3 regions of the Nocardia sp. NPDC050408 genome follow, and region 1 is predicted to be linked to each of the others. Evidence: predicted binding sites of a transcription regulator. Region 1 holds the regulator's gene; each other region holds the start of a gene.
The links. The regulator HspR, encoded in region 1, represses chaperone genes until heat shock. The targets are predictions, from matches to a motif close to ANNTGAGTNNNNNNNACTCANNT.
Positions count from the first base shown of each region.

Region 1 (10,842 bases):
GGCCCTCATTGACGAACTCCTCGGATCGGCGGCGCGCGGTGGGCTCGAAGCTTCCCTTTGCCGCCACCCTACTGCCGCGTTCGTCGAATCCAGCGAAAATCGCACGTCTGGATCAGACAGTTGCCTGTGCGAGTGCCTCGGCTTCGCGGCATGTGGAAGGGGGGCTCAGGGGGTCGGGTGACGTCGGCACGGGATGGCGGCTCCCCGGGGACGGGGGAGCCGCCATCCCGCTACTACTGACGCTCCAGCATCGCAATGACCACTTCGTTCAGGTATTCCTCGATACCGCGCCCGCCGCGCTCGGCCTCGTGCACGGTGATGTGCTGGTCGGCGGCCTTCTGCTTCAGTGCCGCACGCGAATCCGGTTCCACGCCGCCGCCGATGATCAGATCGGTGATCTCGCCGGTATCGAGTACCCGAAACGCTTCGGCGTCGGCGACGACACCCACGGCTGCAAAACCATTGGCGCGCAACAACTTGGTCGCGGTGTCCACAATCTCCGGGCGACGGCCGATAGCAAGTACTTTCAACTCAGACTCCCGTCGGTACCAGTTCCAGAGGATCGTCGATTTCGTGCTGCTCGAGCCGTGCACTCCTGGGGAGTACGAGGAAGCCGAGGCACATGATGGCCAGCAGGCCGATCCCGTACCACAGCGTGTAGCGGAAGGTGTTGGCGAAATTCACCGCATTGGCCCGTTCGCCCGCATCGGTGAGCACCTGTGTCACAGCGTAATTGGCCGCATCGGAGCTCTGGCAACTGTCCGGGACGGCCGTAGGATCGATCTGCGCCGACCGATCACGAACGCAGGCAACGAAATTCGCGATGATCTGGTCCTGTACCGGTTCCGGAAGACCGATCGTCGAGAGTTCGGTGCGCACCTGCGGCGTGACCGCCTCGACCCCGCGTGCCGAATCATGGTCCAGCTGACCGAAGAACACCACGCCGACCAATGCGACACCGAGCGCGGTGCCGAGCTGCTGACCGGTATTGAGCAGCCCGGACGCCGCCCCCGCCTCACGCGCGGGCACCTGACCGAGCAGCAGGTCGATGGTCGGTGCGACCACCATGCCGAATCCGGCACCTGTGATGATCAGTGGAATCACCATCTGCCACGACGCGATCGACGCACCGTAATGCGCGGCCAGCCATCCGTACAGCGCGAATCCACCGGCATTCACCACACCACCGGCGACCAGCACGATCCGCCCGAACCGCGGCGCGAGCACGCTCACCGAAACTCCGGCCCCGATGCCTGCGCCGACCGCGAAGAAGACCGCCGTGAGCCCGGCCCGCATCGCCGACCAGCCCAGCCCGGCCTGCATGAACAGCGTCCAGATCAGGAAGAACCCGCCGAGCCCGATCCAGAACAGTAGCCAACTAGCGAGGCCGACGGTGAACGGACGGGACCGGAACAGCTCCAGATCGATCAGCGGTGATCCGACGGTCCGCGCCCGCCGTCGCTCGAAGGCGACGAATGCGCCGAAGATGACCGCGGTGCTCGCCATCATGATGAAAGTCCATGCGGGCCAACCCAATCGGCGGCCCTCGGTGAGCGGATAGGCCAGCAGGAGTACCGCGGAGATCGCCAGCACCATGCCGATGGGATCCAGTCGCGGTGCGGCCGCCGAGCGCGAATCCCGCATGACGATGGTCGCGGCGATGAGCGCCGCGATCCCGACCGGCACATTGACCAGGAAGATCGGTCGCCAGTCCAGATCGAACAGATTCCATTGCACCAGCAGTCCGCCGAGTGACAGTCCGACCGCCGAGGCCGAGCCGCCGACTCCGCTGTAGATGGCGATGGCCTTGGCGCGTTCCTGCTGCGGGAAGGTGGCACGGATGATGGCGAGGATCTGCGGAACCATCAGCGCCGCCATCGCGCCTTGGACGAACCGGGAGGTGATCAGCATGGTCGGGTCCGAGCTGAAGCCGCAGGCGGCCGAGGCCAGCGTGAATCCGGTCATGCCGATCAGGAAGATGCGCTTGCGGCCGTAGATATCGCCGAGCCGTCCGCCGGTGATCAGTACCGCGGCGAAGGCGAGCACGTAGGCCGAGATGATCCATTCGATCTGCGAATACTGGGCGCCCAGATCGGTCTGAATGCTCGGCACCGCGACATTGACGATGGTGACGTCGAGCAGATCCATGAAGCCCGCGGCGAGCACGACCGCGAAGGCGATCCAGCGGCGCGGGTCGAGTTGTGGGGGCGCATCCGCGCCTGGGGAAATGTCGGTATCCACGAGCAGGCTCTTTTCGAATCGGTGGAGTAGGGCGACACCTCAAACTATGCACATGAAGTGATTATCAATCAAGTGTGCAATCACTAAGCGTGCATTGACCGCGGTATGCTCGATGTGTGACCGATCCGACCTTCGTGCCGCTGTCCGAGCACCCTGCCTTCCTGTTCGGCCAGCTCGGATTCCATGTCGCTCAGCGCTTCGCCGACCTGCTCGCTCCGCTGGGCATCAGTCCGCGCCACTACGGCACGCTGCGGATCTTGCGTGCCAATGACGGCCAATCGCAGCAACAGTTGTGCGAGGCGCAGCGGATCCATCGCAATGTGATGGTCGGGCTGGTGGACGAACTGGAGAAGCGCGGACTCGTCGAGCGGCGCAAACATCCGACGGACCGGCGCGCGCACGCCGTCTACCTACTGCCCGCGGCGCATGAGCTACTCACCCGGGCCGAGGAGATCGTGACCGGATTGAATGCGGACATCACGGCTGCGCTCGATCCGGACGAGCGCGCCACCCTGGTCGACCTACTGCAGCGCACCGCGGCGGCGAACGGACTGATCCCCGGCATCCATCCGGGCTTGGCCCGCCAAGCGGACAAGTGCTGAGCTCAGATCAGCACGCCGGGATTGAGGATTCCGGCCGGATCCAGCGCGGATTTGGCGGCCCGCAGCGCATTCGCGAACGGGTCGGGACGCTGGCGGTCGTACCAGGGTCGGTGGTCCCGGCCCACCGCGTGATGGTGCGTGATGGTCCCGCCCGCGGCCGAGAGTGCCTCGGAGACAGCCGCTTTGATGTCATCCCACTGCGCTAGCGTGTTGCCCCAGCGACCGGCGGCGTAGATGCCGAAATAAGGTGCCGGACCGTCCGGATACACATGGGTGAAGCGGCAGGTCACCACGCCGGTAGCGCCGACTGATCGGATAGCCGCGTTCGCGGCCTCGGTCACCGCTGTCTTCAGATTGTCGAATTTGTCCCAGGTGCAGGCGGTTTCGAAGGTTTCGGCGATCATCGACTGGGCGGCGAGGGCATCGCGCTGATAGGGCATCCGCAAGAACGACGAACGCCAGGTGTCGGCCGCGCCCGAACCTCCTCGGTGCTCGGTGGATTCGGTGTAGCGTGCGGGTTCGGGAAGGGTGCCGCCGTGGTCGGCGACCAGCTCGAGTGCGCGTTCCAGCCAGGTGCGCGTCGGATGATCGGCGGATTCGAATCCGAGTACCAGCACGCCGCCGCTCGTCGCGGCACCGGCATTGAGAAATGCCTCGGCCGGATCGAGCAGCCGGCAGTTGGTCGGGTACAGGCCGGATTGGGCGATGGCCCTGGTCGCGGCTACCGCTTGGGCGTATTCGTCGAAGTGCGCGGAAGCCGTTGCGCGCCAACGTGGCCGGTCCTGTAAGCGCATCCACGCCTCGGTGATTATTCCGAGTGTCCCCTCGGATCCGAGGAACATCCGGTCCGGCGACGGCCCCGCCCCCGAACCGGGCAGCCGCCTCGATTCGCTTGTGCCCGTTGGCGTCACCACCCGCATCGACTCGACCAGATCATCGATATGGGTGTACAGCGTCGCGAAATGTCCACCGGCCCTGGTGGCCAGCCAGCCGCCGAGCGTGGAGAATTCGAACGACTGCGGAAAATGCCGCAGCGTCAGATTCGCGCCGCGCAGTTGATCCTCCAGCGCCGGACCGAGGACTCCGGCCTGAATTCGCGCCGCTCGGCTGGTGCGATCGATCTCGAGCACCCGATCGAGACGGCCGAGGTCCAGACTGATCGCCCCCGCGAATTCGTCTGGCCCGGCAGCGCTCGGCCCAGCGGATGCGGCTCGGCTGGGCAATCTCGGCTCGACCCCGCCCACCACGGAAGTGCCACCACCGAATGGGATTACCGCGATATTCGCCCCGGCCGCCCAGTCGAGCACATCGACGATCTCGCTTTCCGTGCGCGGCCGAACGACCAGATCCGGCGCATTGCGCACCTCGCCGAGCAGATTGCGCACCACATCGCGAAATGCCTGACCGTGCGCGTGCGCGGCTCGATCGGCCGGATCCGCCGACACCGACTCGGCGAGCGAATCCGGCGCGGTCACTCGTGGTTCGGGAAGCCCGAGCGATTCGATCGACGGCGGTTCGTGTGGTGTGAGATCCGCACCGGGCAGCATCGCCGCGACCCGCGCGGTCAGCGCCGTCAGCTCCGCGCCGACGACCGCATCCTCGACATTCCCCCAGCCCCACCACGACCGCGTCTTCGTCGACACTTCCACTCCTCTCGGGGGATCGACGGCGATCGGCACCACCGTCGCCGCCATCCTCGTGGACCGCCGGATGCACGGGCAACCTGCACGGGGCGGATCCAGCGACTGTTGATCAGAAGTGGTCAACCGGCTCGCGCTCTCGGGCCTGACGAGAATGGCGGGCGACACCCCGTTCTCCCCGAATCGGGAATAGACCGCGTGGGCCGTCGGTTGAGCTGTTCGACAACATTGAGTGTGATCGGCTCAAGTTTCAGTTGACGCCCGGTGTCGAATGGGTGCAGGATTGAGCCGACCACGCTCAGCGTTGCTGGGACCGTGCTCCGTGAGGTGCTTGGGGCGAGGTCTCGTGGCACCCGACTCGGTTGTCCCGAGCGGATGTCGCAGAGCGGGTAGAGCGCCCGAAAACCGCGAATACCCAGCACCGACACAAGTAGTTACACCAACTAGGAGGAACCACCATGGCTCGTGCGGTCGGAATCGACCTCGGGACCACGAACTCGGTCGTCGCCGTTCTCGAAGGCGGCGAGCCGGTCGTCGTCGCGAACTCTGAAGGCTCGCGCACCACCCCATCGATCGTCGCGTTCGCCAAGAACGGAGAGGTTCTGACGGGTCAGCCCGCCAAGAACCAGGCGGTCACCAACGTCGACCGCACCATCCGCTCGGTCAAGCGCCACATCGGCACCGATTGGTCGGTGGCCATCGACGACAAGAAGTACACCGCGCAGGAGATCAGCGCGCGCGTGCTGATGAAGCTGAAGCGTGACGCCGAGTCCTACCTGGGCGAGGAGATCACCGACGCGGTCATCACCGTGCCCGCGTACTTCGAGGACTCGCAGCGCCAGGCCACCAAGGAGGCCGGTCAGATCGCCGGTCTGAACGTGCTGCGCATCGTCAACGAGCCCACCGCGGCCGCACTCGCGTACGGCCTGGACAAGGGCGACAAGGAACAGACCATCCTGGTCTTCGACCTCGGTGGCGGCACCTTCGACGTCTCGCTGCTGGAAATCGGCGAGGGCGTCGTCGAGGTCCGCGCCACCTCCGGTGACAACCACCTCGGTGGTGACGACTGGGACGAGCGCGTCGTGAGCTGGCTGGTCGACAAGTTCAAGGCCAGTGCGGGCATCGACCTGACCAAGGACAAGATGGCCATGCAGCGCCTGCGTGAGGCGGCTGAGAAGGCCAAGATCGAGCTGAGCTCCTCGCAGAGCACCTCGATCAACCTGCCCTACATCACCGTCGACGCCGACAAGAACCCGCTGTTCCTCGACGAGCAGCTGACCCGCGCCGAATTCCAGAAGATCACCTCGGACCTGCTCGACCGCACTCGCGCGCCGTTCCAGTCCGTGATCAAGGACGCGGGTATCAATGTCGCCGATATCGACCACGTCGTGCTCGTCGGTGGCTCGACCCGTATGCCCGCCGTCTCGGACCTGGTCCGCGAGCTGACCGGCGGCAAGGAGCCCAACAAGGGCGTGAACCCGGACGAGGTCGTCGCCGTCGGCGCCGCCCTGCAGGCCGGTGTGCTCAAGGGTGAGGTCAAGGACGTCCTGCTGCTCGATGTCACCCCGCTGTCGCTGGGTATCGAGACCAAGGGCGGCGTGATGACCAAGCTCATCGAGCGCAACACCACCATCCCGACCAAGCGCTCGGAGACCTTCACCACCGCCGATGACAACCAGCCATCGGTGCAGATCCAGGTGTTCCAGGGTGAGCGCGAGATCGCCTCGCACAACAAGCTGCTCGGCTCCTTCGAGCTGACCGGCATTCCGCCGGCCCCGCGCGGTGTGCCGCAGATCGAGGTCACCTTCGATATCGACGCCAACGGCATCGTGCACGTGACCGCGAAGGACAAGGGCACCGGCAAGGAGAACACGATCAAGATCCAGGACGGCTCCGGCCTGTCCAAGGAGGAGATCGACCGGATGGTCAAGGATGCCGAGGCGCACGCCGCCGAGGACAAGGCCCGCCGTGAGGAGGCCGAGACCCGCAACCAGGCCGAGTCGCTGGTGCACCAGACCGAGAAGTTCATCAAGGACAACGAGGACAAGGTCCCCGCGGACGTCAAGACCAAGGTCGAGGCGGCCATCTCCGAGGCCAACGAGGCGCTCAAGGGCACCGATATCGCGGCCGTGAAGTCCGCGGTGGAGAAGCTCGCGACCGAATCGCAGGCGTTGGGTCAGGCGATCTACGAGGCATCGGCCGCCGAGCAGGCCGCGTCCGGCAATGGCGCGGCGAGCTCCGCCAACGATGACCAGGTCGTGGATGCCGAGGTCGTGGACGAGCCGGTCGACACGGAGAAGAAGTGAGCGAGGGAAACTCCGAACAGGAGCCGATCACCTTCGTCGACAACCGCAAGATCGATCCGCAGGAGCGGAGCCAGCGGAGCGACCAGACGGCTCAGGCCGGTGAAATCCGGGAACCGGCGGCAGAACAGTCCGCCGCCGGGCCCGGTCCCGAAGCCGGGAACGGCACCGAACCCATCATCGGTTCCGATGGGGGCGCCGAGATCCTGGCCGAGGCCATCACCAAGGAGCTGGCCGAGCGCACCGCCGACTTGCAGCGGCTGACCGCCGAATACGCCAACTACCGGCGTCGGGTCGAGCGGGACCGGCAGGCCACCATCGATTCCGCCAAGGCGGCCGTGGTCTCCGATTTGCTCGGCGTACTCGACGATCTCGATCGTGCGCGGGCGCACGGCGATCTCGATACCGGACCGCTCAAGTCGGTCGCGGATAAGCTCGCCGACGCGCTGCACAAGCAGGGTCTGCAGGAGTTCGGTACGGAGGGTGAGCCTTTCGACCCGACCCTGCACGAGGCCGTGCAGCACGAGGGCTCCGGCCACGATCCGGTGATCGGCCTTGTCATGCGCAAGGGCTATCGGTTCGGCGATCGAGTGCTTCGGCACGCGCTGGTCGGGGTAACCGATGGCGTGGCCGATCTGGTCGAAGAAGAGGCATCGGATGCTGATGCCAATGCGAACAACCAATAAGAACCCGAGAGGAGGAGATGCCCGGTGAGCCAACGGGAGTGGATCGAAAAGGACTTCTACAAGGAACTGGGTGTCTCCTCCAGCGCCTCACAGGACGAGATCAAGAAGGCGTACCGCAAGCTCGCACGTGACCTGCATCCGGATGCCAATCCCGGCGATACCAAGGCCGAGGAGCGGTTCAAAACCGTCAGCGAGGCGCATGCCGTGCTGTCGGATCCGGCCAAGCGCAAGGAATACGACGAGACCCGAAAGCTGTTCGCCGGTGGCGGATACGGGCGTGGTGGTTTCACTCCCGGTGCGGGCGGCGGCTTCTCGCAGGACTTCAACATCGGCGACATCTTCGGTCAGGCGAATGCCGGCGACGGTGGCCTCGGTGACCTGCTCGGCGGCCTGTTCAACCGGGGCGGCACGCGCACCGCGAGCCGCCCGCGCCGCGGCGCCGATGTGGAGACCGAGACGACCCTCGGCTTCCGCGAGGCAGCGCAAGGTGTCACGGTTCCGCTGCGGATGACCAGTCCGTCGCCGTGTACGACCTGTCACGGCAGCGGCGCCAAGCCGGGGACAAGTCCACGAGTCTGCCCCGTCTGCAATGGAAACGGCGTGATCAGCCGCAACCAGGGCGCGTTCGGCTTCAGCGAGCCGTGCGACGAATGCCGTGGTACCGGTTCGATCATCGATGATCCGTGCGTCGACTGTCACGGCAGCGGCATCCAGAATCGGACCCGCACCATTACGGTGCGGATTCCCCCGGGTGTCAGCGATGGGCAGAAGATCCGGCTGGCCGGACAGGGCGAGGCCGGACTGCGTGGTGCGCCCTCGGGTGATCTCTATGTCACCGTGCACGTCAGCCAGGACAAGGTCTTCGGCCGCAACGGCGACGATCTGACCCTGGTGCTGCCGGTCAGTTACAGTGAATTGGTGTTGGGCACAACGGTTTCCGTGCCCACGCTGGAAGGGCGCGTCGGCGTCAAGGTGCCTGCGGGCACCGCGGACGGTCGCATCCTGCGGGTGCGCGGACGTGGCGTGCCCAAGCGCGGTCCCGGCGGCGGGGCGGGTGATCTGCTCGTCACCGTCAAGGTGGCCGTGCCGCAGAAGCTGGACGACAATGCCGCCGAGGCGCTCAAGCGCTATGCGGAGGCGGAGAAGACCAGTGGGTTCGATCCACGTGCGGGATGGGCAGGTGCGTGATGTCCGATAATCCGAAGCAGGCAGCCAGTGGGGCGTCGCGGGCGGAGTTCTTCATGATCTCAGTGGCGGCCCAGTTGGCGGGAATGCACGCGCAGACACTGCGTACGTATGACCGTCTCGGACTGGTTACACCGCAACGGACTTCGGGTGGCGGTCGACGTTATTCGGCACGGGACGTCGAACTGCTCCGCGAGGTGCAGCGGCTATCCCAGGATGAGGGCGTCAACCTGGCGGGCATCAAGCGCATCATCGAACTCACCAATCAGGTCGAGGAACTGCAACAGCGCGTCGCCGAGATGTCGGCCGAGCTGGACCGGCTGCGTGCGGGGTATCGCCCCGATCTAACGCCGCCGCAACGCAGTACCGCACTGGTGGTGTGGAAGCCGCGCAATAGGCGCTGATAAGCGCGAAAGGCTCCGGGAATCGGTTTCCGCCGACCCCGGAGCCTTTGTCATTCGCGCGGATAAGTAAATTTCCTTTGCGCATATCGGGTCGAGGCCTCGAATAACTGCCGGCAGTGCTCGAGCAAACTCCGGACTCGGGATTCGTTACCCGACAATCGGTTCGGCAGCCGATGGGTTCGGCACGCGGTTCGAGAGGATTGCTGGTGATGTGCCGAGCTGTGAAGTTTGCTGTGGCCCTTGATTCAGCAAACTATGTGCCGGATCCGCTCGTCGATTCCGTCGGTCGCCGGGTCGGCGGGCGCTCGCGGTTTGCCTGAGCCGGATGGGCGCACCCGTATCGCGGGTTGCCGCGCGATCGCTCCAAGACCCCGACTGGGATGAAATTTGCAAACCGGGCCTTCCGAATTCGGTGGTTATATGACGGATTTCGCCGTCGTGTTCGTTCTTTCGGTTTGTTTTCAAGGGTTTTCGTGGTGCGGAGCCTCGTTTCGAGGGAATTACATGCGTGATGTTTATGCGACTGATTCCGTAGCTGGCAAACCTCGCATACACTCGTTCGCATCGGCTGCTGTCGAGTGTCCCGCAGCACCTCACTCGCCGGCACAGGTTTGTGTTCGAGTGCAAAAGGGGTTGTGACACAAATGGATTCGCGGACCGTCGCATTGATAAGAACGACCTTCAAGGCGGTTGCTGCGGAGGAGGGGGGTTCGGCCAAGCTAGCCAGTTCGTTCTACGCGATCCTGTTCACGGACTATCCCGCCATCCGGGATTTCTTCCCCGCGGCGATGGATTCCCAGCGTGACAGATTGGTCAAAGCCATCTCCTATGCGTTGGATCGGCTGGAAGAGCCCAATGAGTTATTGCCATTCCTCGCCCAACTCGGGCGCGATCACCGCAAGTACGGGGTGCAGGCCGCGCATTACAACGCCGTGGCGACCTCGTTGAAGTCCGCGATGCGGATTTTCGCGGGCACCGAGATGTGGACCGACGAGGTCGACCGAGCCTGGGACGAGGGCCTGAAGATCATCGGCGACACCATGATCGGCGCGGCCGAACAGGAGTCGACGCCGCCGGTCTGGAGCGGGACCGTCGTCGAGCGACGCGAGGTGCTGCGCAATCTTGCCGTAGTACGGCTGCAATTGAATCAGCCGATGCAATACGCGGCGGGCCAGTACATCAGCGTGCAGATCCCGGCCCGGCCGCGCATGTGGCGCTATCTGTCCCCAGCGGTGCCCGCGAATGCGAACGGAGAGATCGAATTCCACATCCGCGGAGTGCTCGGCGGCTGGGTCAGCCCAGCCATCGTCGGCCACACCAATATCGGAGACCAGTGGCTGCTCGGCTCACCGCTCGGCGGACTCGGCATACCACGCAATGTGAAACGCAAAATGCTGATGGTCGGTTGCGGTACCGGCATCGCACCCCTGCGCGCCCAGCTCATGGCGATGGCACAGCGGCGCGTCAATCCGCGGGTGCACCTGTTCGTCGGCGGCCATCACCCCTGTGACCTCTACGATCTCGAGATCCTGAGCCACCTGGCCACCGCCAATAAATGGCTCACCGTCACGCCGGTCACCGAGAGCGATGAAAATCCATGGTGGTACCTGGATTCCGGCGAACCGGAGCACACCTGGCCAGGACTGGAAGCTCGGTTGACCGGTCAGATCGGCAAGGTCGTCGCGAGCTACAGTTCCTGGTCCGACCGGGATGTGCAGATAGTCGGATCACCCTCGATGGTGCAGACCACCAAGTTCCGACTCATGGCAGCAGGCACGCAA
Region 1 covers NZ_JBITIL010000021.1:162-11,003, reverse strand. Annotated here, with positions in the region: gene ACIBJI_RS36220 (zinc-binding dehydrogenase) at 1-9, opposite strand, end outside; gene ACIBJI_RS36215 (hypothetical protein) at 234-530, opposite strand; gene ACIBJI_RS36210 (MFS transporter) at 532-2,241, opposite strand; gene ACIBJI_RS36205 (MarR family winged helix-turn-helix transcriptional regulator) at 2,358-2,843, shown strand; gene ACIBJI_RS36200 (FAD-binding oxidoreductase) at 2,846-4,537, opposite strand; gene dnaK (molecular chaperone DnaK) at 4,942-6,789, shown strand; gene grpE (nucleotide exchange factor GrpE) at 6,786-7,472, shown strand; gene dnaJ (molecular chaperone DnaJ) at 7,497-8,660, shown strand; gene ACIBJI_RS36180 (heat shock protein transcriptional repressor HspR) at 8,660-9,061, shown strand; gene ACIBJI_RS36175 (FAD-binding oxidoreductase) at 9,706-10,842, shown strand, end outside.

Region 2 (10,842 bases), on a different contig from region 1:
TTCGATACCGAACTCGAGCCGAAAGGCGTCGTCAATGTTTCCACAAGCTGACAAGCGGGTAAATACACTTAGCTGGCGAGCGCCATTCTCGACTGCCACATCGAGACACCCGGCCAACGGCGTCCGGCCGACACGAACGGCGCACCCAAGTGTGGCGCTCGCCCGCACCTGCATTCCGGTCGGACCCGATGGTTGGGACTCGGCGGGTCAGGCGAACTGGCCCGCCGTTCGCCCGTCACCCGTCGGTCCCGCGAAAGCCTGTGCGATGGTGAGCCATTCGGCGGCATCCGCACCCACTGTTTCCAACGCCAGATCGCCCCGGTGACGGCGCTGCGTCACCAGCAGGCAGAAGTCCAGTGCCGGACCGGTCACATTCTGCGCGGCATCCTCGGGACCCCAGGACCACACGCTGCCGTCCGGTGCCATGAGTTCGACCCGGAATTCCTCGGTGGGCACGGTCTTGCCGCGCACGGTGTAGGCGAAATCCCTGGTCCGCACGCCGATATGGGCGACCGTGCGCAGCCGGGCGGTCGGTGTCATGCTCAGCCCGAGTGCATCGGCGATGTCCTGGCCGTGTGCGAAGGTCTCCATCATGCGCGCGCTGACCATGGATGCCGGGCTCATAGGCGGTCCGAACCACGGCAGCTTGGTGCCGGAGGGCACCGCGCGCAGGGCGTCGATCAGCGCGGCACGGCCGCGACGCCATCGGTCGAGCAGTTCGGCGGCGGGTGCGGTGGCCGCCTCCTCGGCGGCCTCGTCGACAAAGGTGAATGCCTTCGGGCCTGCGTCCTCGACCAGCCGCGCGAAACCGTCCGGATCGGTGGCGGCCAGCGCGGCGACCTCATCTGTCCAGGCCAGATGGCCGATCTGATGGGCAATACTCCAGCCAGGGGCGGGTGTCGACGTGGACCAGTCCGCCAGCGGCGCGACGATGCGTTCCAGTTCCGTGCAGTCGTCGGCGAAATCGCGCAGGAGCGCGTTCAGGTCGGCCATCTGATCCCTGTCCCGTCCAGGCGCACTGCTTCGTACGCCGTCGCGGTTCAGCATCGCAGCGCGCCGAAAAAAATGCAAGCGTGCGTGCTTGTATTTGGCGCGGGCGCGCAGCCGACCGGAATCGGGCCGGTTACCAGCCGAAAATCGTCAGGTGCGCCGCACCGACCACCAAACCGAGCAGTGCGCCGTGTAGATACAACAGCCAGGCATCCTGTTCGACCGAGGCATAGAACATCTCCATGAACTCCCCCGGAGTGAGGTCCTGGAGCTTGCGTGCGGCGAACTCGTCGATCTTCTCGGCCTGTTCGAGGGTGAACTCCTCGTCCTCGACCAGGCTCGGGGCCAACCCGACCGCCGCGCCCGCGGCGCCGACCTTGAGGTTGTCGAATTGGCGGCGGCCGAAGGCGACGCGCACGATCGAGGTGGTCGGGCCGAGTTGGCGATGGATCTCATCGGAGACCAACCGCTCGATCAGCTGCCTGGTCTTATCGCCGTTCGGGCCGTCGAGCAGTTCCTTGGACAGGTTCGGCAGCGTCAGCACCTGGTAGGCGAGAATATGCGCGAGATCGGTCGCCGCCTGCGGCTGCCGCTTGGCCAGTAGCGCCTGCTTCCACAAATACTTGTAGCGCGGCTGCGGATCACCCGGTTCGAAAACCATTTTGACCGCGATGACATTCACGATCACGCCGATCGCCGCCGAGGCCAGCAGCACGATCACCCAGCCCGGTACCCAGCCCAACACCGGAATGGTGTGGTGCACATGCATATACAGTGCGAGCAGCAGTCCGAACGGCGCACCGAGCAGGCCGATGCGCACCATGAAACGCAATTCGGGGGCGGCGATGGTGGTCGTCAGATCCTTGAGGATGTACGGGTTTTCCTGCAGATACCGAATGACGAAGGATTTGATATCGATGAGCTGGTCGACATTGTCGCCGAGCGATTCGAAGGCCCGCCTGGTCAATGCGGGCAATTCGCGATCCACCCGCTGATAGATGACCTGCTTCATCGCCCTGGGTACGCCGCGCCACAGGTCTGGATTCTCCCGATACATCACCTCGTCGACGATCGGTTTGACCCGCTTGCTCGCCAGTAGCGCAAGGTAATCGGCAATACTTTCCAGATCCAGTTCGTGAATGAAATCCCGCGGACTGCCGATCCGCATCAGCGCCTTGTCGACACAAATGCTGGCCATCTTCTCCGCGCGCGCCGGAATGAATCCCTGGAAACCGAGCCGGCGGCCGTCACCGGAGAATGTCGGCAGCACCTGGACCCGACGCGGAAAGTATGGATACAACACCTGCAGGCCAGGAATCCGAATTCCGCGAAAGACGACCGGCCAGAACAGCATCAGCACACCGGTCCAGTTGGTGAGCCACCCGGCGAGCGCACTGAAGACCGGAAAGGTGATCAGATCGACGGAGAACTTCGTCAGGCCGGTCAGCTCTTCCCAATCGATGAACACTCCGGATGTGAGTGTTGTCATCGTGGGATCCCCCTCAAGCCGCCCAGGTCGTGAGATATCTAGCTGCCAACATTCTCATTGGCTCCGACAGGGTGTCAATGCGGAGCTGGGCACCTGATGTGCAGTCGGTCACGCTACCGGTCGCCGGTGGCGATTCGTCCTCGGTAGATATCGAGCTTGCGATCGATGAGCGCGAGGTTCTCCTGGATCTCGGCGAGTTTGGCGACAACCTCGGCGCGGTGTGCCTCCATCAGCGCGATGCGCTCGGGCTCGTTGCCGTTTCCGGCGGCGACGAGTTCGGCGTAGCGGCGGATGGTCTGGATGGGCATTCCGGCGGCGCGCAGCCGGGTGCATATGTAGATCCAGTCCAGGTCGAGTTGGTGATAGCGCCGGCGCCCGCTGGCGGTGCGGTCGACGGGGGTGATGACCAGGCCCGCGCGTTCGTAGTAGCGCAGGGTGTGCACGCTGACCCCGGTGCGGCGCGCGGCCTCCCCGATACTCAGCCCGTCCGGATTGTCGCAGCGAACGGGCCCGGAGACCGGCCGCGCATTGGCTTCGAGCACGCTCCGAATTCTAGTACCGCCCCGAACGCCGATCGCTGTGAGCGAACGTGGGCAACGGTGTGGAACAAACGTGGGACGGCCGGGGTTGACTGGGCATCGCTCAACTTTTGGAAGGGTCGAACACGTGACTACACCACAGAACCTGCCGGTGCTGTTCCTGACCGATCCGATCGTGCTGCCGGGCATGGTCGTGCCCATCGAACTGGACGAATCGGCGCAGGCCGCCATCGACGCCGCGCGCGCCGCGAATACCGACGCGGTGCTGCTCGCGCCCCGATTGACCGAGGGCTACGCCTCCTACGGCGTCGTCGCCACCATCGAACAGGTCGGGCGGATGCGCGGTGGCGCTCCCGCCGCGGTGCTGAAGGCCGAACGGCGCGCCAAGATCGGTCACGGGGTCACCGGGCCGGGCGCCGCGCTGTGGGTGGAGGCCGAACCGGTGGAAACCCCCGCCGCCGACGGTCGCACCAAAGAGCTTGCCGCCGAATACAAGAAGCTGGTCGTCTCGGTGCTACAGCGCCGCGAGGCCTGGCAGATCATCGACGCGGTCAATCAGCTGACCGATCCGTCGGCGATCGCCGATACCGCTGGCTACGCGCCGTACCTGACCGCCGAGGAGAAGCGGGAGCTGCTCGAAACCCCCGATACCGCACAGCGTTTGACCAAGCTGATCGAGTGGACCAAGGCGCATATCGCCGAGGCCGAGGTCACCGAGAAGATCAGCGAAGATGTCCGCGCGGGCATGGAGAAGAGCCAGCGCGAATTCCTGCTGCGCCAACAGCTCAATGCGATTCGCAAGGAACTCGGCGAGGACGAACCCGACGGCGCCGATGACTACCGCACCCGGGTCGAGCAGGCCGATCTGCCGGATGACGTGCGCGCCGAGGCGTTGCGCGAAGTCGGTCGACTGGAGCGGGCCAGCGATCAGAGCCCGGAATCCGGCTGGATCCGGACCTGGCTGGATACCGTTCTGGACCTGCCGTGGACCGTGAAAACCACGGATAGCGCCGATGTTTCGGCCGCCCGCGCGGTGCTGGACGCCGATCACCACGGCCTGGACGAGGTCAAGGATCGTATGGTCGAGTACCTGGCCGTGCGATCCCGCCGGGCCGCGCGCGGACTCGAGGTTGTCGGCGGACGTGGTTCCGGCGCCGTGCTGGCGCTGGTCGGCCCGCCCGGTGTCGGCAAGACCTCGCTCGGCGAGTCGGTGGCACGGGCCATGGGCCGCAAGTTCGTTCGCGTCGCCCTCGGCGGTGTGCGAGACGAGGCGGAGATCCGTGGTCACCGGCGCACCTACGTCGGTGCGCTGCCAGGCCGGATCGTGCGTGCGATCAAGGAGGCGGGATCGATGAATCCCGTTGTCCTGCTGGACGAAATCGATAAGGTCGGCTCGGACTTCCGCGGTGATCCGGCCGCGGCCCTGCTCGAGGTGCTGGATCCGGCGCAGAATCATACGTTCCGCGATCACTACCTGGATCTGGACTTGGACCTGTCCGACGTGCTGTTCATCGCGACCGCGAATGTCATGGAGACCATTCCGGGCCCGCTGTTGGACCGCATGGAAATGATCACCGTCGACGGTTACACCGAGGACGACAAGGTGGCCATCGCCCGCGACTTCCTGGTGCCGCGGCAGCTGGAACGCAATGCGCTTACCGCCGAGGAGGTTTCGATCACCGAAGCGGCTCTGCGTGAGGTCGCGGCCAACTACACCCGGGAAGCCGGTGTGCGGCAGATGGAGCGGTTGATCGCGAAGGCATTGCGCAAGGCCGCGACTCGGCTGTCCGAAGGCGGAAGCGGTTCGGCCGACAATGTGGTGTCGCTGGGATACGACGCAGAGTTGGGATACGACTCCCAGGAGTCGTTGACCATCGATCTGGACAACCTGAAGGACTACCTGGGTCGCCCGCGCTTCACCCCGGATTCGGTGGAACGCACCGCGGTCCCCGGTGTGGCAACGGGTTTGGCGGTCACCGGTCTCGGCGGCGATGTCCTCTACATCGAGGCCAATGGCGCCGAGGGCGAGCGTGCACTCACCCTGACCGGACAGCTGGGAGATGTCATGAAGGAGTCGGCGCAGATCGCCCTCACCTACGTGCGCTCGCACCTGGCGGAGATCGGCATCGAACCGTCGGTGCTGGATCGCAATATCCACATCCACTTCCCGGCGGGTGCGGTGCCGAAGGACGGGCCCTCGGCGGGTGTCACCATGGTCACCGCCCTGGTGTCGCTGGCGCTCGGTCGCCAGGTGCGCGCGGATGTCGGCATGACCGGTGAGGTCACGCTGAACGGCCGGGTGCTGCCGATCGGCGGAGTGAAGCAGAAGCTGATGGCCGCGCAGCGCGCGGGTCTGCAGACGGTGTTCATCCCGGCCCGCAACGAGCCGGATCTGGACGACGTGCCCGCGGATGTGTTGGCCGCCTTGGACGTGCGCCCGGTCGCCGATGTGGCCGATATTCTGGCCTACGCCATCGAGCCGGTTGCTGAACCGGCGCTGGACGCCCCCGCCTTCGCGGCGAGCGCCTGATAATCCGCCTCGAACGGGCCGTACCTGCGGGTACGGCCCGTTTCGTATGCATGGTCGCCGTGACCGCGACGCAAGGCCGATGCAAGCCCGCGCGCACATGATCGTGGCATGACTTCTACGCAGCGGATTCCCGTTCTCGTTGTCGGTGGCGGCCTGGTCGGGCTATCGGCCGCGCTGTTCCTCGAATACCACGATGTCCCTTATGTTCTCGTCGAAAAACGGACCAAGGTTTCGGCGTTGCCCAAGGCCCGCGGCCTGCATACCAGGACCTCCGAGCTGTTGCGCCAGGTCGGTGTCGAGGGACAGGTCGAGCAGGCCGCCGCGACCGCGTTGCGTGCGGGCAGTTTCGGTGGTGCGCGGCGGGGCACCAGTCTGATCACGGCCGAGCCGCTGGACCTCAGCCACTTGCGGGCGGCAATGGCGGCGGCCGATCCAAGCCCATCGCAGTTCTGCTTCCTGCCCCAGGTGCTGCTCGAGCCGGTACTCGCGGCGCAGGCACGCGAACGCGGTGGTGATCTCCGATTCGGGGTCGAGCTCATCGATTTCGAGGCCGATGACGCGGGTGTCACGGCGACCGTGCGTGACGAATCGGGCCGCAGCTCGGTTATCCGGGCCGACTACCTCATCGCGGCCGACGGTGCGGCCAGCCCGATCCGTCGGGCATTGGATATCGCGGGCTGGGAGGTGCCACCGACGCATCACTACATCAATGTCTTTGTGCGGACCGATCTTACGGGTGTGCTCGGCGATCGCACCTTCAGCCAGTGCGAGATCAGCAATGACACCATGCGCGGACTTGTCCTGTCCAAGAACAACACCGACGAATGGTCCTTCCAGCTCCAATACGATCCGACCCGTGAGACGGCCGCGGACTATCCGGACGAGCGCTGTGTCGAGCTGATCCGTGCCGCGATCGGCGTGCCCGATATCGAGGTCGAGGTACTGGCGCGAAGTGCTTGGGACACCGCTAGTTTCGTGGCCGACGAGTACCGGCGCGGGCGCGTCTTCCTCACCGGCGATGCTGCCCACCGGCACGCGCCCTGGGGTGGTTTCGGCGGCAATACCGGTGTCGCCGACGCGCATAACCTGGTCTGGAAACTGGCCGCCGTGCTGTCGGGTACGGGCGGACCCGCACTCCTCGATTCCTATCAGGCCGAACGGTGGTCACGTGCGATCATCGCCGCCGAACAGGCCAATCTGGCGGCCGACTTCGAAACCCGCTACGGCATCGAAACCCCTGACAACGCGGACATTTTGGCGCGGCGGTTGGACTTCGGGGCGGTCATGATGCGATTCAGGTACTGCTCGAGCGCGGTATCGCGCAAACCCGCCGATTGCATCGAATGGGTCGAGCCGCACGTCGAGCGGCTGACCGGACAGGTCGGAACGCGACTGCCGCACTTCTGGCTCGACGCCGAGCACGCCACCTCGACGTTAGATCTCTGTGGACCCGGCTACGCGATTCTGATCGCCGGAAATTCGGCTGCCTGGCGTGATGGCGCGGCCGATGCGCAGCGCGAAACCGGTATCGAGATCGCGGTGCACGGCTTGGGCGCCGAGTGGGGTGCCTGCACCGATCTGCCGGCGGGTGGTGCGCTGCTGGTGCGCCCGGATGGGCATGTGGCCGCGCGCTCCGACGAGGGGTTGCATCCCGGCTCGCTGGTCACCACCTTGCGGTCGCTCATGGGCTGGTCAGCGGATGCTCAGTTGCCGAGTTCGCGTTCGACCGAGCGCGCAGTGCCCTGAGCGACCGCGCACAGCACCGGTTCGGAGTCCGGACGTTCGGCATAGATTTCGCACGCGACGACGGCTTGGCGGCGCGTCGACCCGGTTACGGTGGCCTCGGCGCGCAGCCGGGTACCTGCGGCGGGCCGCAGGTAGGTAATGGTGAAACCGCCGGTCAGTACATTGGCGCCGAGTACCGTTCCAGCGGCGAAGGTGAGGGCGTTATCGGCCGCATAGGACACCACACCGCCGTGTACGAAGCCGAATTGCTGGCCCAGTTCGGGACGAATGGGAATGACGAGTGTCGCCGCGCCATTGCCGAATGCGGTGAGTTCGGTACCGACCAACTGTGCGAACGGCTGCGCGGCGAGTACCTGCTTCGCGAGATCCAGGTCGAGGGTGATCGTTGGCATGGATGGCTCCGTTCAGTCGTTACCCAGTGCTTGCCAGGCGGCCTCGGCTAGTTCGTGCGCGACATCGATTGGTGCCGTGCGGATTTCACCGCCGAGCCAGTGCCGCGAGTACTCCTGCGCCGGGCCCAGCCACAGTGCGTAGACGAGGTCGAAATCGAGATCGCGCACCGCGCCGTAGCGGGCGTGGGTGCGCCACCAGCGCAATACATTGCGCAGGAATTCACGATTGCTGTCGCTATCTCGGATGCCGGGCGGCCGAGCCGAGGTGAGCACCTTTGCGCGGTACTGATTGTCGGTAACCCACCGGAGATGTTCGATGACGCCTGCGGTCACACCCGCCCGCGCATCGGTACTTTCGCCGACGACCACCCAGAAGTGCTCCTGATAATCGGCGAGCGCATGCGTCCACACCTCGCGATACAGCTCCGCCTTATCCGGAAAGTGGTGGTAGAGCGCGCCGACACTTGCCCCCGCCGCGTCGCGGATCTGGGTCAGCGTGGTCTCCAACGTCCCCCGCTCCGCGAACTGTCGCTCGGCCGCCAGCAGCAACCGATCCCGAATCTTCATGACCAGAATTTAGTTCTGTTTTGCGGGCGGCACAAGGCTGGCGCGACGTGGTTCGTCGAAAGGGCGCCGATGGAGCCGGCACGCTGTGGGCGCTCGCGGTATCCGATCCATGCTTCGAGGACTGGCTGCTCCGGCACTTCGCAGGCTGTCGCAACCTATGACGGGGGGTAGATGCCCAAGGCCTGATCCGGTCCGGCCACCAGCGCGGGTTTCGCTGTGCGCGGAATCCGCGCGGAATGGGCTTGCACTCAACCTTTGTTGAGGTCTTAGTGTCGGTGGCCAGGTATTCGATGGGTGGGGAGCGAGAGGGAGCAGCACGGTGAGTATCGAATCGGTGGCGTGGAGCCAGATGTATCGGCGGGCGAACGCGCCACAGGAGCAGCGGCCGTTCCGGCTCGCGACGGCGCGGCGCATTCTGCGGTTCGCGCGCCCGCACCGCCGCCGGATCGGCGCGTTCTTGCTGTTCAGCGTGGTGTCCGCGCTGCTCGCGGTAGCGACGCCGGTGCTGGCGGGTCGGGTGGTCAACGACATCGTCGGTGGCGCGGCGCCGCGCGTCGTGGTCACCCTCGCGATCCTGATCGCCGGGCTCGCGGTGGTCGATGCCGCGCTCGGGGTGATCATCCGCTGGCTGTCCTCGCGGATCGGCGAGGGGCTGATCCTGGATCTGCGCACTGCCGTGTTCGATCATGTGCAGAAGATGCCCATCGCGTTCTTCACCCGGACCCGCACCGGCGCGCTGGTCAGCCGCCTGAACAGCGATGTGATCGGGGCGCAGCGCGCGTTCAGCGACACGCTCTCCGGTGTCGTCACGAATCTGGTGACCCTCGCGCTCACCGTCGCCGTCATGGTCCGCATCTCCTGGCAGATCACGCTGCTCGCGCTGGTGCTGCTGCCGGTTTTCGTGGTTCCGGTGCGGCGGATGGGCAATCGGCTGGCCGGATTGCAGCGGGAGGCCGCGGGCCTCAATGCGGCGATGAGCACCCAGATGACCGAACGCTTCTCCGCACCGGGCGCGACGCTGGTGAAGCTGTTCGGACGGCCCCAGCAGGAGTCGGACGAATTCGCGCTGCGGGCGCGTCGAGTGCGCGATATCGGGGTACGCACGGCAATGCTGCAGACGGTTTTCGTCACCTCGCTGACCCTGGTTTCGGCCCTGGCTCTGGCACTGGTCTACGGACTCGGCGGGTGGTACGCGCTGCGCGGCCAGTTGGATGCCGGTGCGGTGGTGTCGCTTTCGCTGCTGCTGACCCGCCTCTACACTCCGCTCACCGCACTCGCCAGCGCCCGGATGGAAATCATGTCCGCGCTGGTGAGCTTCGAGCGGGTCTTCGAGGTGCTGGATCTGAAACCGCTGATCGAGGACGCACCGGAGGCCGTCACGGTGCCCGAAGGTCCGGTCGCCGTCGAACTGGATAACGTCACCTTCGGCTACCCCTCAGCCGATAAAGTGTCGCTCGCCTCGCTCGAAGATGTTGCGACGCTGGATACCCGCGGCGGGGTCGAGGTGCTGCACAATGTGTCGCTGCGGGCCGAGCCCGGTCAGCTCGTCGCACTGGTCGGTTCCTCGGGTGCCGGGAAATCCACTGTGGCCCAACTCGTTTCCCGGCTCTACGACGTAGATGGGGGAGCCGTGCGGCTCAACGGTACCGATGTGCGCGATCTGACCACGACCTCCATCCGGGACACCGTCGGCCTGGTCACCCAGGACGGCCACCTGTTCCACGACACCATCCGCGCCAATCTGCTGCTTGCCCGACCGGAGGCCACCGAGGCCGAGCTGTGGGATGCGCTGCAGCGGGCGCGGTTACGTGAGCTGGTGACGTCACTGCAGGACGGCCTGGATACCGTCGTCGGCGAACGCGGCTACCGCCTTTCCGGCGGTGAACGCCAGCGGCTGACCATTGCCAGGCTGCTGCTCAAGCAACCACGCGTGGTAATCCTCGACGAGGCGACCGCCTCGCTGGATTCGACCTCGGAAGCCGCTGTCCAAGAGGCGCTTTCCGAGGCACTGGATGGCCGAACCGCACTGGTCATCGCACATCGGCTCTCCACTATTCGCGCCGCCGACCAGATCCTGGTGCTCGAGGACGGCCGAATCGTGGAGCGTGGCACGCACACCCAACTGCTCGCCGCCGACGGACGCTACGCGCAGCTGTACCGCACGCAGTTCGCGGACGAGCCGGTCGAAGTCGCGGCCTGAGCCCGAACCCGCCGAAGCCCTGCTCGGATCCGGGCTTCGGTGGGTACCGTCAGAATTCCCCGGCGACGCCGAACACGGTGCGACCGGAGTGGCCGCCATGCTGAATGGTGTGCAGGACCTTCTCGGCCTCGGTAATAGGAGCGAAATTCTCGATGGTCGAAAGGTGCTGGGGCCGCAACTCATTGGCGAGTCGAGCCCACAGCGCGCGCCGCTTGTCGATCGGAACGTACGCGGAGTCGATGCCCAGCAGCGATACGCCGCGCAGGATAAACGGCATGACGGTGGTCGGCAGATCCGAGCCGCCGGTGAGGCCGCTGACCGCGACCACACCGCCGTAGCCGATCGCGCTGAGGATATAGGCGAGGGATTTGCCGCCAACGCTGTCCACG
Region 2 covers NZ_JBITIL010000013.1:33,091-43,932, forward strand. Annotated here, with positions in the region: gene ACIBJI_RS29495 (TIGR03084 family metal-binding protein) at 208-993, opposite strand; gene ACIBJI_RS29500 (hypothetical protein) at 1,124-2,479, opposite strand; gene ACIBJI_RS29505 (MerR family transcriptional regulator) at 2,593-3,021, opposite strand; gene lon (endopeptidase La) at 3,206-5,548, shown strand; gene ACIBJI_RS29515 (FAD-dependent monooxygenase) at 5,657-7,294, shown strand; gene ACIBJI_RS29520 (PaaI family thioesterase) at 7,252-7,686, opposite strand; gene ACIBJI_RS29525 (TetR family transcriptional regulator) at 7,699-8,253, opposite strand; gene ACIBJI_RS29530 (ABC transporter ATP-binding protein) at 8,573-10,453, shown strand; gene ACIBJI_RS29535 (oxidoreductase) at 10,503-10,842, opposite strand, start outside.
Region 2: the regulator HspR is predicted to act here: its motif matches at 3,105-3,127, upstream of lon (endopeptidase La).

Region 3 (10,842 bases), on a different contig from region 1:
TAGCCGAGGGCGAGATCCTTCAATCCGAGGATGGACCGGTACTCCAGGCCCTCGGCGGCGATCACCTGATCGGCGCCGGTCTCCCGGTCGACGACGGTCGCGACGCCGACGACGGTCGCGCCGGCCTCGCGCAGGGCGCGCACGGCGGTCAGCGGCGAATTTCCGGTGGTAGTGGTGTCCTCGACGACGAGCACCCGCTTGCCGACGATGTCCGGGCCCTCGATCTGGCGCTGCATGCCGTGGGTCTTGGCGGCTTTACGCACCACGAAGGCATCAATCGGTCGGCCGGGCGCGTGCATGACGGCCAGCGCGACCGGATCCGCACCCATGGTGAGCCCTCCGACGGCCTCGAAATCCCAGTCCGCCACGAGTTCGCGCAGTAGCTTGCCGATCAGTGGTCCGGCACCGTGGTGCAGCGTGGCGCGGCGCAGGTCGACGTAGTAGTCGGCCTCTTTGCCCGAGGACAGTGTGACCCGGCCGTGCACGACGGCGAGCTCGCGCACGAGTGCGGCCAATCTGTCGCGGTCGTCCGTCGAAACGGCGGCCTTGTTCGCCTGGTCGATCATGTCTGTCAAGTCCTTCCGCGTGCGTTGAATATGCCGCGATTCAGTCGGGCCGCCAGGGCTCGCGGGATCATCCCGGCGGCGGTGGTGAGCACTTTGTACTGCACACCGGGCACGCTGAGCACCCGGTCCTTCTCGAGATCACGTAGCGAACCGGCGACCACCTGGTCGACGCTCAGCCACAGCTGTTTCGGCAGCGAGGACATCTCGATGCCGGCCCGCTCGTGGAATTCGGTATGCACGAATCCGGGGCACAGGGCCTGGACCCGGACTCCGGTGCCGGCCAGTCCACCCGCCAGCCCTTCGGTGAAGGATACGACGTAGGCCTTGGAGGCCGAATAGGTCGAGCCCCGTCCGGGGATCAGACCCGCGACGCTGGCCACATTCACGATCGAACCCTTCGCGGCCGCGATCATCGATGGCAGCGCGGCCCTGGTGAGCTGCACCACCGCCGTGACATTGACGTCGAGCTGGGCCTGGATCGCAGCGGGCGGCTGCGTCCAGAACTCCCCCGACTGGCCGAATCCGGCATTGTTGACCAGGAATTCGACGCCGTCGGCGGCGCGGGCCAGTGCCCGATCCCGATCTTCGGAATCGGCCAGATCGGCGACGAGCACCTCCGAGCGGGTCGCGAATTTCCGCTCCAATTCCGCGGCAAGGCCATCCAGCCGGTCCTTGTCACGGGCGACGAGCACCAGGTCGTAGCCGAGTGCGGCCAAGCGCACGGCGAATCCGTGCCCGATGCCGGAGGTGGGTCCAGTGATCAATGCGACGGGGCGGATGGCCCCGGGCAAGCGCGTGGGACTGTCTGCCCCACCCGTCTCCCGGCCACCATCCCTCATCGAATCGCTCCGCGATCCTGCATTCATCGCACAATCCAGGTCATAGGGGCGCTATGCCCGCTCACTGCGGTACGGGTCCCTGATACGGGCGGAATCCCGGGTGGAACGGACCGCCGGGCTGTTCCGGCGTGTGCTCGCCCGCGGGCCATCCGTCTTCATCCGGCTCGGACTCGGCGGGTTTGCGCTGGGCCGGGCGGTCCTCCGGCGACCAGTCATCGTCCGGTTCCGCCGCCCAGCGCTCGTCGCGGGCCCTTGAACGGGAGTCCGGGACGACGGCGAGACTGGGGCGGCGCGGCGGCTGCGGTTCGGCGGCCGGTTCCTCATCGTAATAGTCGTCGTCGGAGTACTCGCGGTACTTCGGCCGGTCGAAATCGTCTTCGTCATAAGACGATTCGGCGTACTCCTCGTCGTCGAAGTCCTCGCGCTTGCGCAGATCCGCCGACGCGACTCGCGCGGCCACCGGACTTTCCGCCTCTTCCCGCTCACCCGCGCGCTTGCGCGGATGCGGCCGTCCCGGATCGTGACCATCGGAATCCACCCCGCGCGCATCGCTCACCGGCGGCAGCACATGCAGCAGACCGGACAGGCGAAGCACCGCATCGATCGCGGTCTCCCAATCCTTGGCCACCGTACCGACATTCAGCATGCCGAGGGTCCAGTTGCCCTCACTCCATAGCATCTGCACGGTATCGGGCAGCGATTCGATGAAGGCGACCATGCGCTGGTCGACGGCGTGCCTGGCGATCTCCGGATTGGTCGCGAACACCACCCGGTCACCGATCGCGCCGAGCAGTTCCAGATCGGCGTCCTTGGGCGGGGACGCGGTCTTGAGCCGCATATCCACATCGATATCGGAGCCGATCTGCCTGCGCACGGCGACCAGCGTCGCGGCGTCTTCCAGATCGAAGAGGACGAATTTCTCGCCCTTGCGGATGCCGGACACCACATCCACCGCGGACAGGTAGCCGAGCTTGGCCAACGCACCGCGGCGCCAGGTGGAGGCCAGCGCCGGTTCCACCGACACATACGTATAGCCCTGGGCCTTCGCCCACACCTGGCGCGCATGACCGGTCCGCTGTCGCTGGACCCGATCGAAATACAGCAGCACGATCGCACCAACGAGCGCGATCGCCGCCAACCCGAACCACATTGCCGTCATCGTCGCCTACCCTATAGAGCCGACAGGGCTATTGCGCATCACTGCCCGCTGATATTTCACCGCGTGCCGCCGGGCAGTGCGGTGCTGATGATGATCTTCGCGTCGATCGAACCATCCGCGGCCTTATCGCCCTGCACCATGACCATGTCACCGACCGGAAGATCGGATACCTTGGACCCGGCCAACGAGATCACCTGGGTCTTATCGGTGGTGCGCACCGTTACGGCGGATCCGCCGAGGGTGTCGAGGGTCAATTGGCCACCGGCGTTGGCGGTGATGGTGCCCATGGTCGCGCCGAGGCTATCGATGCCGCCGAGTCCCGGAATGCTCGGCAGAACCTGGGTGGATGACGGACCGCGCGAGGGCGCGGTACCGGTGGATCGGCCCGCGGTCGGGAAGGCCGAGGTGCTCGCGGCCGAACTCGACGAGGTGTCCTTATCGCCGAGCAGCACACCGGCGAGCACACCGATCGCGCCGATCAGCAGGAGCACCCCGAGTCCAAGGGCGATCCACAGGCCGGTGTTGCGCTTGCGCGGTGGCTGCTGATCCGGGGGTAGCGGCGCACCGGGCGGTCCGGGCGGATACTGCGCGCCGGGCTGGCCGTACGCACCGACCTGGGTCGGCTCCTGCCACGCGCCACTTTCCTGGCCCCACTGGACCTGGCTGTCGTACGGGGGGAACTCCTTGGTGGCATTGACCGGTGGCGGCGCCCACGGCTCGAATTGTTCGGTGGACGGATAGACCGAGGTCGCATCGCCGTGGCCATAGGCCTCGGGGTATTCCGACGTAGGCGCGGACGGCTGAAATCCCGACTTACCCGACGGACCGAAATGTTCCGTCGGCGCATCCTCCGGTCGCTGAGCCCAGGGATCGTTGGGATTGGTCATGCCCTCCAGGGTAGGCTGTGGCACTTTGCCGTGCCTTCGGCACGGCGTGTTCGCTCGTAAGACTCGCTGGCGTTGTGGCGAACAAGGCGGCCCGACTGCGGATTACTCGCAAGCCGGGCCGCATTGTCAGCCGCGGCCGACGATGAGACCCTCGCCGTTCGGGCTCACATTGACCACGACGGTGTCGCCGTCGGTGACCTCACCGGCGAGCAGTTCCTTGGCGAGGGTGTCGCCGATGGCCTGCTGGATCAGCCTGCGCAGCGGGCGGGCGCCGTACAGCGGGTCGTAGCCGCGCACGGCGAGCCAGAACCGGGCCGAATCGCCGACGTCCAGCTTCAGCCTGCGCTGCGACAGTCGCTTCTGCAGCTGGTCGAGCTGGATATCGACGATGGATTCCAGCTGCTCCTCGTCGAGGGCATGGAACATGACCACATCATCGAGGCGATTCAGGAACTCTGGTTTGAAGGCCGAGCGGACCGCGTTCATGACGAAATCCCGCTCGCCACCCGCACCCAGATTCGAGGTCAGGATGAGGATGGTGTTGCGGAAGTCGACCGTGCGGCCCTGGCCATCGGTCAGGCGACCCTCGTCGAGTACCGCGAGCAAGATGTCGAAGACATCCGGATGCGCCTTTTCGATCTCGTCGAAGAGCACCACGGTGTACGGCCGACGCCGCACCGCCTCGGTCAGCTGACCGCCCTGGTCGTATCCGACATAGCCGGGCGGGGCGCCGACCAGCCGGGCGACAGAGTGCTTCTCGCTGTACTCGCTCATATCGATGCGGACCATGGCGCGTTCGTCGTCGAACAGGAAGTCCGCCAACGCCTTTGCCAGCTCGGTCTTACCGACACCGGTCGGGCCGACGAACATGAACGAACCCGTCGGCCGATTCGGATCCGCGACTCCGGCGCGCGCCCGGCGCACCGCATCCGAAACCGCCTGCACCGCCTCGGTCTGACCGACCACGCGCTTACCCAGCTCCTGCTCCATCCGCAGCAGCTTCTGGGTTTCGCCCTCCATCATCCGGCCGACCGGAATACCGGTCCAGGACGAGACCACCTCGGCGATATCGTCGGGGCCGACCTCCTCCTTGAGCATCACTTCGCCGTCAGCGGCTGTGGCGGAAGTCTTTTCGGCCTCGGCGAGCTGCTTCTCCAGCGCCGGGATACGCCCGTAGCGCAGTTCGGCGGCCTTGCCCAGATCACCGTCGCGCTCGGCGCGCTCGGATTCACCGCGCAGGGATTCCAACTCCTCCTTGAGGACGCGGACCTGATCGATGGCGCTCTTCTCGTTCTGCCAGCGGGTCATCAGCTGGTTGAGCTTTTCGCGGTCATCGGCGAGTTCCTGACGCAACTTGTCCAGGCGCTGCTTGGACGCCGCGTCGGTCTCCTTCTCCAGTGCGACCTCTTCGATCTCGAGCCTGCGCACCGCGCGCTCGACCTCGTCGATTTCCACTGGGCGCGAGTCGATTTCCATGCGCAGCCGGGAGGCCGACTCATCGACCAAGTCGATCGCCTTATCCGGTAGGAACCGGGAGGTGATGTAGCGGTCGCTGAGCGTGGCGGCGGCGACCAGCGCGGAGTCGGTAATGCGCACGCCGTGGTGCACCTCGTAGCGATCCTTGATGCCGCGCAGGATGCCGATGGTGTCTTCCACCGACGGCTCGCCGACCAGCACCTGCTGGAAGCGACGCTCCAGGGCGGCGTCCTTCTCGATGTGCCGGCGGTACTCATCCAGCGTGGTGGCGCCGACCAGCCGCAGCTCACCGCGGGCGAGCATCGGCTTGATCATATTTCCCGCATCCATCGCCGACTCACCGGTCGCGCCCGCGCCGACGATGGTGTGCAGCTCATCGATGAATGTGATGATCTGTCCCGCACTGGTTTTGATCTCCTCGAGTACGGCCTTGAGCCGCTCCTCGAATTCACCGCGGTACTTCGCACCAGCCACCATCGCGCCCAAGTCGAGCGAGACAACGGACTTGCCGCGCAACGATTCCGGCACGTCACCGGCCACGATGCGCTGGGCCAGGCCCTCCACGATCGCGGTCTTGCCGACCCCGGGCTCACCGATCAGCACCGGGTTGTTCTTGGTACGACGGCTCAAAACCTGTACGACACGGCGGATTTCGGTATCGCGCCCGATGACCGGGTCGAGCTTGCCGGCGCGGGCGGCCGCGGTGAGATCGGTCGAATACTTCTCCAGCGCTTGGTAGCTGCCCTCCGGATCGGCACTGGTGACGCGCGCACTGCCGCGCACGGCGGTGAATGCCTCGCGCAGCGCCTCGGGGGTCGCGCCGTACTTCTGCAGCAGCATGGTGACATCCGAATCGCCGTCGGCCAGGCCGACCATGACGTGTTCGGTGGAGACGTATTCGTCGCCGAGTTCGGTGGCCAGGCGCTGGGCGGCGGTGATCGCTGCCAGGGCTTCGCGGCCGAGTTGGGGCGTGGTGGTCGCACCGGTCGCGCGTGGCAGCTTGTCAACGATGTCCTGTGCCTCGCGTCGAATCGTCGCCGGATCCACCGCGACGGCCTTGAGCAAGGGGGCGGCGATGCCATCGGTTTGATCCAGCAACGCCACCAGCAAGTGCGCCGGACGAATCTCCGGATTGCCCGCGGCCGAGGCGGCCTGCAAGGCGGCGGTCAGAGCCGCCTGGGTCTTGGTGGTGGGATTGAACGAGTCCACAAGTCACCTTCCTACTAGTCGATTCGCACTATCCAACGTCGGAAAGGTTGAGTCTGTTCCGCTCAACTTTAATTTTTTGGGCACCTGAACAGACTCCGGCTGAACGCTACGCCGCGACACTGCCGAATGGCATCAATCGCAGGGTCTATGGCACCGCGATGCCTACGATGGCCTTGGCCGTTGGTTGATGCATCACAATCCAGCCCGACTCGAGGAGCGATGGATGCGCGCGATCGTGGTACGAAGCTTCGGAGCAACACCCGAACTGGCCGAAATGCCGACCCCCGAACCCGGCGCGGGTGCGGTCAGAATCCAGGTCGAGGCCGCCGGGGTGAACCCATTCGACCAGAAGATGGCCGGCGGCATTCTGGATGGCAAGCTGCCGCACGATTTTCCGATGATCCTCGGCGTCGACGGTGCCGGCACGGTGGCCTCGGTCGGCCCCGGCGTCACCAAATTCGGCGTCGGTGACCGTGTCGTCGGCAAATTCCTGTTCCCGCCCGCGGGCCACGGCAGCTTCGCGGAGTATTCGATCCTGCCCGAGGACGCCACCCTGGTCCCGATCCCGGACCAGGTGCCCACCATCGCGGCCGCGGCCCTGCCGACCGCGGGCATAACCGCGCAAGACATCGTGGATGCCACCAAGCTCGAGCCGGACCAGACGGTATTGATCGTCGGCGCCACCGGCGGCGTCGGCTCGTTCCTGGTGCAGTTGGCGAATATCGCCGGGGCGCACGTCATCGCGACCGCGCGTGGGGCGGTCGCCGATCAGATGACCAGGCTCGGCGCGGCCGAGACCATCGATTACACCCGTGGTCGGGTCGTCGAAGAGGTCGCCGCCGCACACCCCGACGGCGTCGATGCGCTGTTCGATCTGGTGAGTCCGCCCGAGGTGCTGGCCGAGCTGACCACGTTGGTCCGCGACGGCGGCACGGTCTACTCCACCATCTGGTCCGCCGATCCGGACGCGCTGCGCGATCGCGGCATCAAGGGCGGCAATATCGAATCCTCCGGCCGTGGACCGGAATTGGCCCGCCTGCTCGATCGGGTCGCCGCCGGAGATGTCGTCGTGCCGATCGACGTGACCGTCCCACTGAACCAGGGCCCTTCGGTCATCGGCGCGATAGGTGCGCGGGGCAAAACCGTGCTGGCCATCTGAGTGAGTGCCCGAAAAAAGGGCCCATCACGCCCACCCGAATTCGGCCTCTTCCTGATTCCGGAGGCCGATAACTACCAGCAGCTCACCGAGCTGACGACCTATGCGGAGAGCGCCGGACTCGACCTGATCGGCGTCCAGGACCATCCCTACCAGCGACGCTTCCTCGACACCTGGACCCTGATCACCGGCCTGGCCATGCGCACCGAGCGACTCACCTTCTTCCCGGATGTCGCCAACCTGCCCCTGCGCAATCCCGCCGTACTCGCGAAATCCGTTGCTTCCCTCGACATCATGACCGGCGGCCGGATCCACCTCGGACTCGGCGCGGGCGCGTTCTGGGCCGCCATCGCCGCCATGGGTGGTTACCACCTGAGCCCGGGCGAATCGGTGCGGGCACTCGCCGAGGGCATTGCGGTCATCCGGGCCATGTGGAGCGACGAACGTTCGGTCCGGGTGCCCGGGACCTACCATCTGCTCGCCGGTGCCCATCCTGGTCCGCAGCCGGAACACGACCCTGGCATCTGGCTCGGCGCGAAGGGTCCGCGCATGCTCGCTCTGACCGGACAGCGCGCCGACGGCTGGCTGCCCTCGGCGGCCTGGGCCCCGCCCGAATTCCTGACCGAGGCGGGTAAACGCATCGACGATGCGGCCGCCGCGGCGCAGCGCGATCCGCGCGCCATCCGGCGGGTCTACAACCTGTCCGGCACCATTACCAGCGACGGCACCGACTACGGCTTCCTGGAGGGCCCGCCCGAGCGCTGGGTGGACGATCTGTCCGCTTTACATCGTGACCAGCGCATCGACGGCTTCATCTTCTGGCCGACCGAGGGCGACCCCGTCGACCAAGTGCATCGCTACGCCGAATTGGTCGCGCCCGCGGTGCGCGCGAACGTCGCGAGTTGACCCGGCGGTAACCCGGAGCGAGCGAGGCCGCGATATCCTGCATGTCCGGCCCAGAGCAGCCCAGATTTGCCCACGGATTACCGTGGGCGCGGGCGTGATCGGCCATACCCACACGACCACGTGATTTTCAGGGATACTTGACGGTGGAGGACCGCCGGTTACGGACATGTCCCTGGGCAGATTTTGAGGGAAAGGAAGCTCCACGTCGTGGATGCGCGTTCGGCAGCGCTGGTCCGCGCCAACTTCCGATCGGTGATCGAGTCGCCGAACGGACCCGAGCGGTTGATCAGTGCGTTTTATGGTCACCTGTTTGCGGAGAAGCCGCAGCTGCGGGAATTGTTCCCGCCCGCGATGGAGATGCAGGCCAAGCGGGTGGTGACCGCCATCCATTACGTGCTCGACCATCTCGAGGACTGGGGGCGGGCGCAGAAGTTCCTGGAACAGTTGGCGCGTGATCACCGCAAATACGGTGTCATCGCCGCGCACTATGACATCGCGGGGCGGGCGCTGCTCGCCGCATTCCGGGTCTTCAATGGACCGATGTGGAATCGCGCGCTCGAGGAGGGCTGGCGCGATATCACCATCCTCATCTCCGCATCCATGGCCATCGGCGCCAATTCCGATAAATCGCAGCCGTACTGGGATGCGACCGTGGTCGGCCATCGCCGGGTGCTCGAGGATCTGGCCATCGTGCGGCTGCAGTCCGACAGTCCGATTCCGTATCAGGCCGGACAGTACGTGCCGGTCTCGCTGCCGCAGCGCCCCAAGATGTGGCGTTATCTCTCGCCCGCGATTCCCGCGAATCCCTACGGCGAGATCGAATTCCACGTCCGCAAGATCCGCGGCGGTTGGGTGAGTCCGGCCATCGTCAATGAGACCAGGGTGGGCGATCGGTGGATGATCGCCGGTCCGCTCGGTGGTCTGCACATCGATCGCGACAGCGGGCGTGATGTGCTGCTGATCGGCGCGGGCACCGGCATCGCCCCGCTGCGCGCCCAGTTGATCGAGATGGGTCAGCGCGGCATCAATCCGCGCGTGCACTTCTTCATCGGCGGCCGCTACCCCTGCGATCTGTACGACGTGGAGAATATGTGGCAGCTCTCGCAGAGCAATCCGTGGCTCACCGTGGTCCCGGTCTGCGAACAGAAGACCAACCCGTGGTGGTATACGCATCCACCGCAGGACGAGCCGTACGGCATGCACCGCCGCCTGATCGGAAATCTGGGCGCGGTCGTGGCCAGCTTCGGCTCATGGTCCGACCGGCAGATCCAGATCGCCGGTTCGGCCCGCATGATCGCCGACACCCGCCGCGCCCTGATGGCGGTGGGCACCCCCGAGTCGGTTATCAGCTCAGATCCCGTGTGAGAGAAGCAATGACAATTGATCCGAGCCCGCACGGCAATGGTGCGGCGCCCGAATGGAAGTCGACCGTGGTCGGTCATCACCGGCTGCGCCACGACATCGCGGTTATCCGCCTGATCGGCGAGTACGTCCCGTTTCTCGCGGGACAGTCGGTCGAGGTCCGGGTGCCGCAGCATCCCGGGATGCGCCGTCGGCTCTCTCCCGCGCTGCCGCCGTCACTGGACGGCAAGCTGGAATTCCATGTGCGCACAGTGCCGGGCGGCTGGTGCAGCGGCAGTATTGTCGCCGACACCCACCCCGGCGATGAATGGCAGATCAGCGCTGCGCTCGGCACTCTCGCCGTAGACCCCTACGGCGACGAGGTGGTGATGATCGCGGGCGGTACCGGTCTGGCCCCGATGCGCTCTCAGATTCTCGACCTCGCCCGGCACGAAGATCCGCCGCCGACCTACCTGTTCGTTGGTGGGCGCTCACCGCGCGACCTGTACGCCGATGACATGCTGTTCCTGCTGGCGAACGAATTGCCTTGGCTCACGGTGATTCCCGTGGTCGAGAGCCCGGAGGATCCCGGCTGGGTCGACGAATGGTACGAGCAGTCGCGCGTGGATATCGGATTCCCACTCGACGATATGCTCTTCGGCACGCTCGCCGATGTCGTCGGTTCGCACGGTGCGTTCGACCGCCACCAGGTGCTGGTCTGCGGGTCACCCAATATGGTCCGCGTGACTCTGGATCGGCTCGTCGAGACCGGAACCCCCGCCGCGAATATCCAATTCGAGGGACTGTAACCAGCAGACGCACCGCGCATGCGCCGCAGGCGCGGGACTCGACCATCCAGCACGCGCGCACCGGATGCCGAACGGCCCCGCCATCACCACCACGACGGAGCGAGTCTTACGAGCGACCGTTAGCGGCCCGTCTCGCGTCCGGGCCGAACGAAGCGCAGGCAACGAAGTCACGAGCCTCGCCCATCCAGCACGCGCGCACACCCGGTGCCGAACGGCCCCGCCATCACCAACCACAACGAAGCGAGTCTTACGAGCGACCCGTTCGCGGCCCCTCTCACGTCCGAGCCATCGAAGCGCAGGCAACGAAGTCACGAGCCTCGCCTTCCAGCACGCGCGCACCGGGTGCCGAACGGCCCCGCCATCACCAACCACCACGGAGCGAGTCTTACGAGCGACCCGTTCGCGGCCCCTCTCACGTCCGAGCCACCGAAGCGCAGGCAACGAAGTTCGAGACTCGACCATCCAGCACCCGCGCACCGGGTGCCGAACGGCCC
Region 3 covers NZ_JBITIL010000038.1:113-10,954, reverse strand. Annotated here, with positions in the region: gene pyrE (orotate phosphoribosyltransferase) at 1-566, opposite strand, end outside; gene ACIBJI_RS41520 (SDR family NAD(P)-dependent oxidoreductase) at 572-1,405, opposite strand; gene ACIBJI_RS41515 (hypothetical protein) at 1,467-2,564, opposite strand; gene ACIBJI_RS41510 (DUF5666 domain-containing protein) at 2,621-3,451, opposite strand; gene clpB (ATP-dependent chaperone ClpB) at 3,578-6,136, opposite strand; gene ACIBJI_RS41500 (NADP-dependent oxidoreductase) at 6,360-7,295, shown strand; gene ACIBJI_RS41495 (LLM class flavin-dependent oxidoreductase) at 7,296-8,198, shown strand; gene ACIBJI_RS41490 (FAD-binding oxidoreductase) at 8,406-9,563, shown strand; gene ACIBJI_RS41485 (FAD-binding oxidoreductase) at 9,572-10,348, shown strand.
Region 3: the regulator HspR is predicted to act here: its motif matches at 6,182-6,204, upstream of clpB (ATP-dependent chaperone ClpB).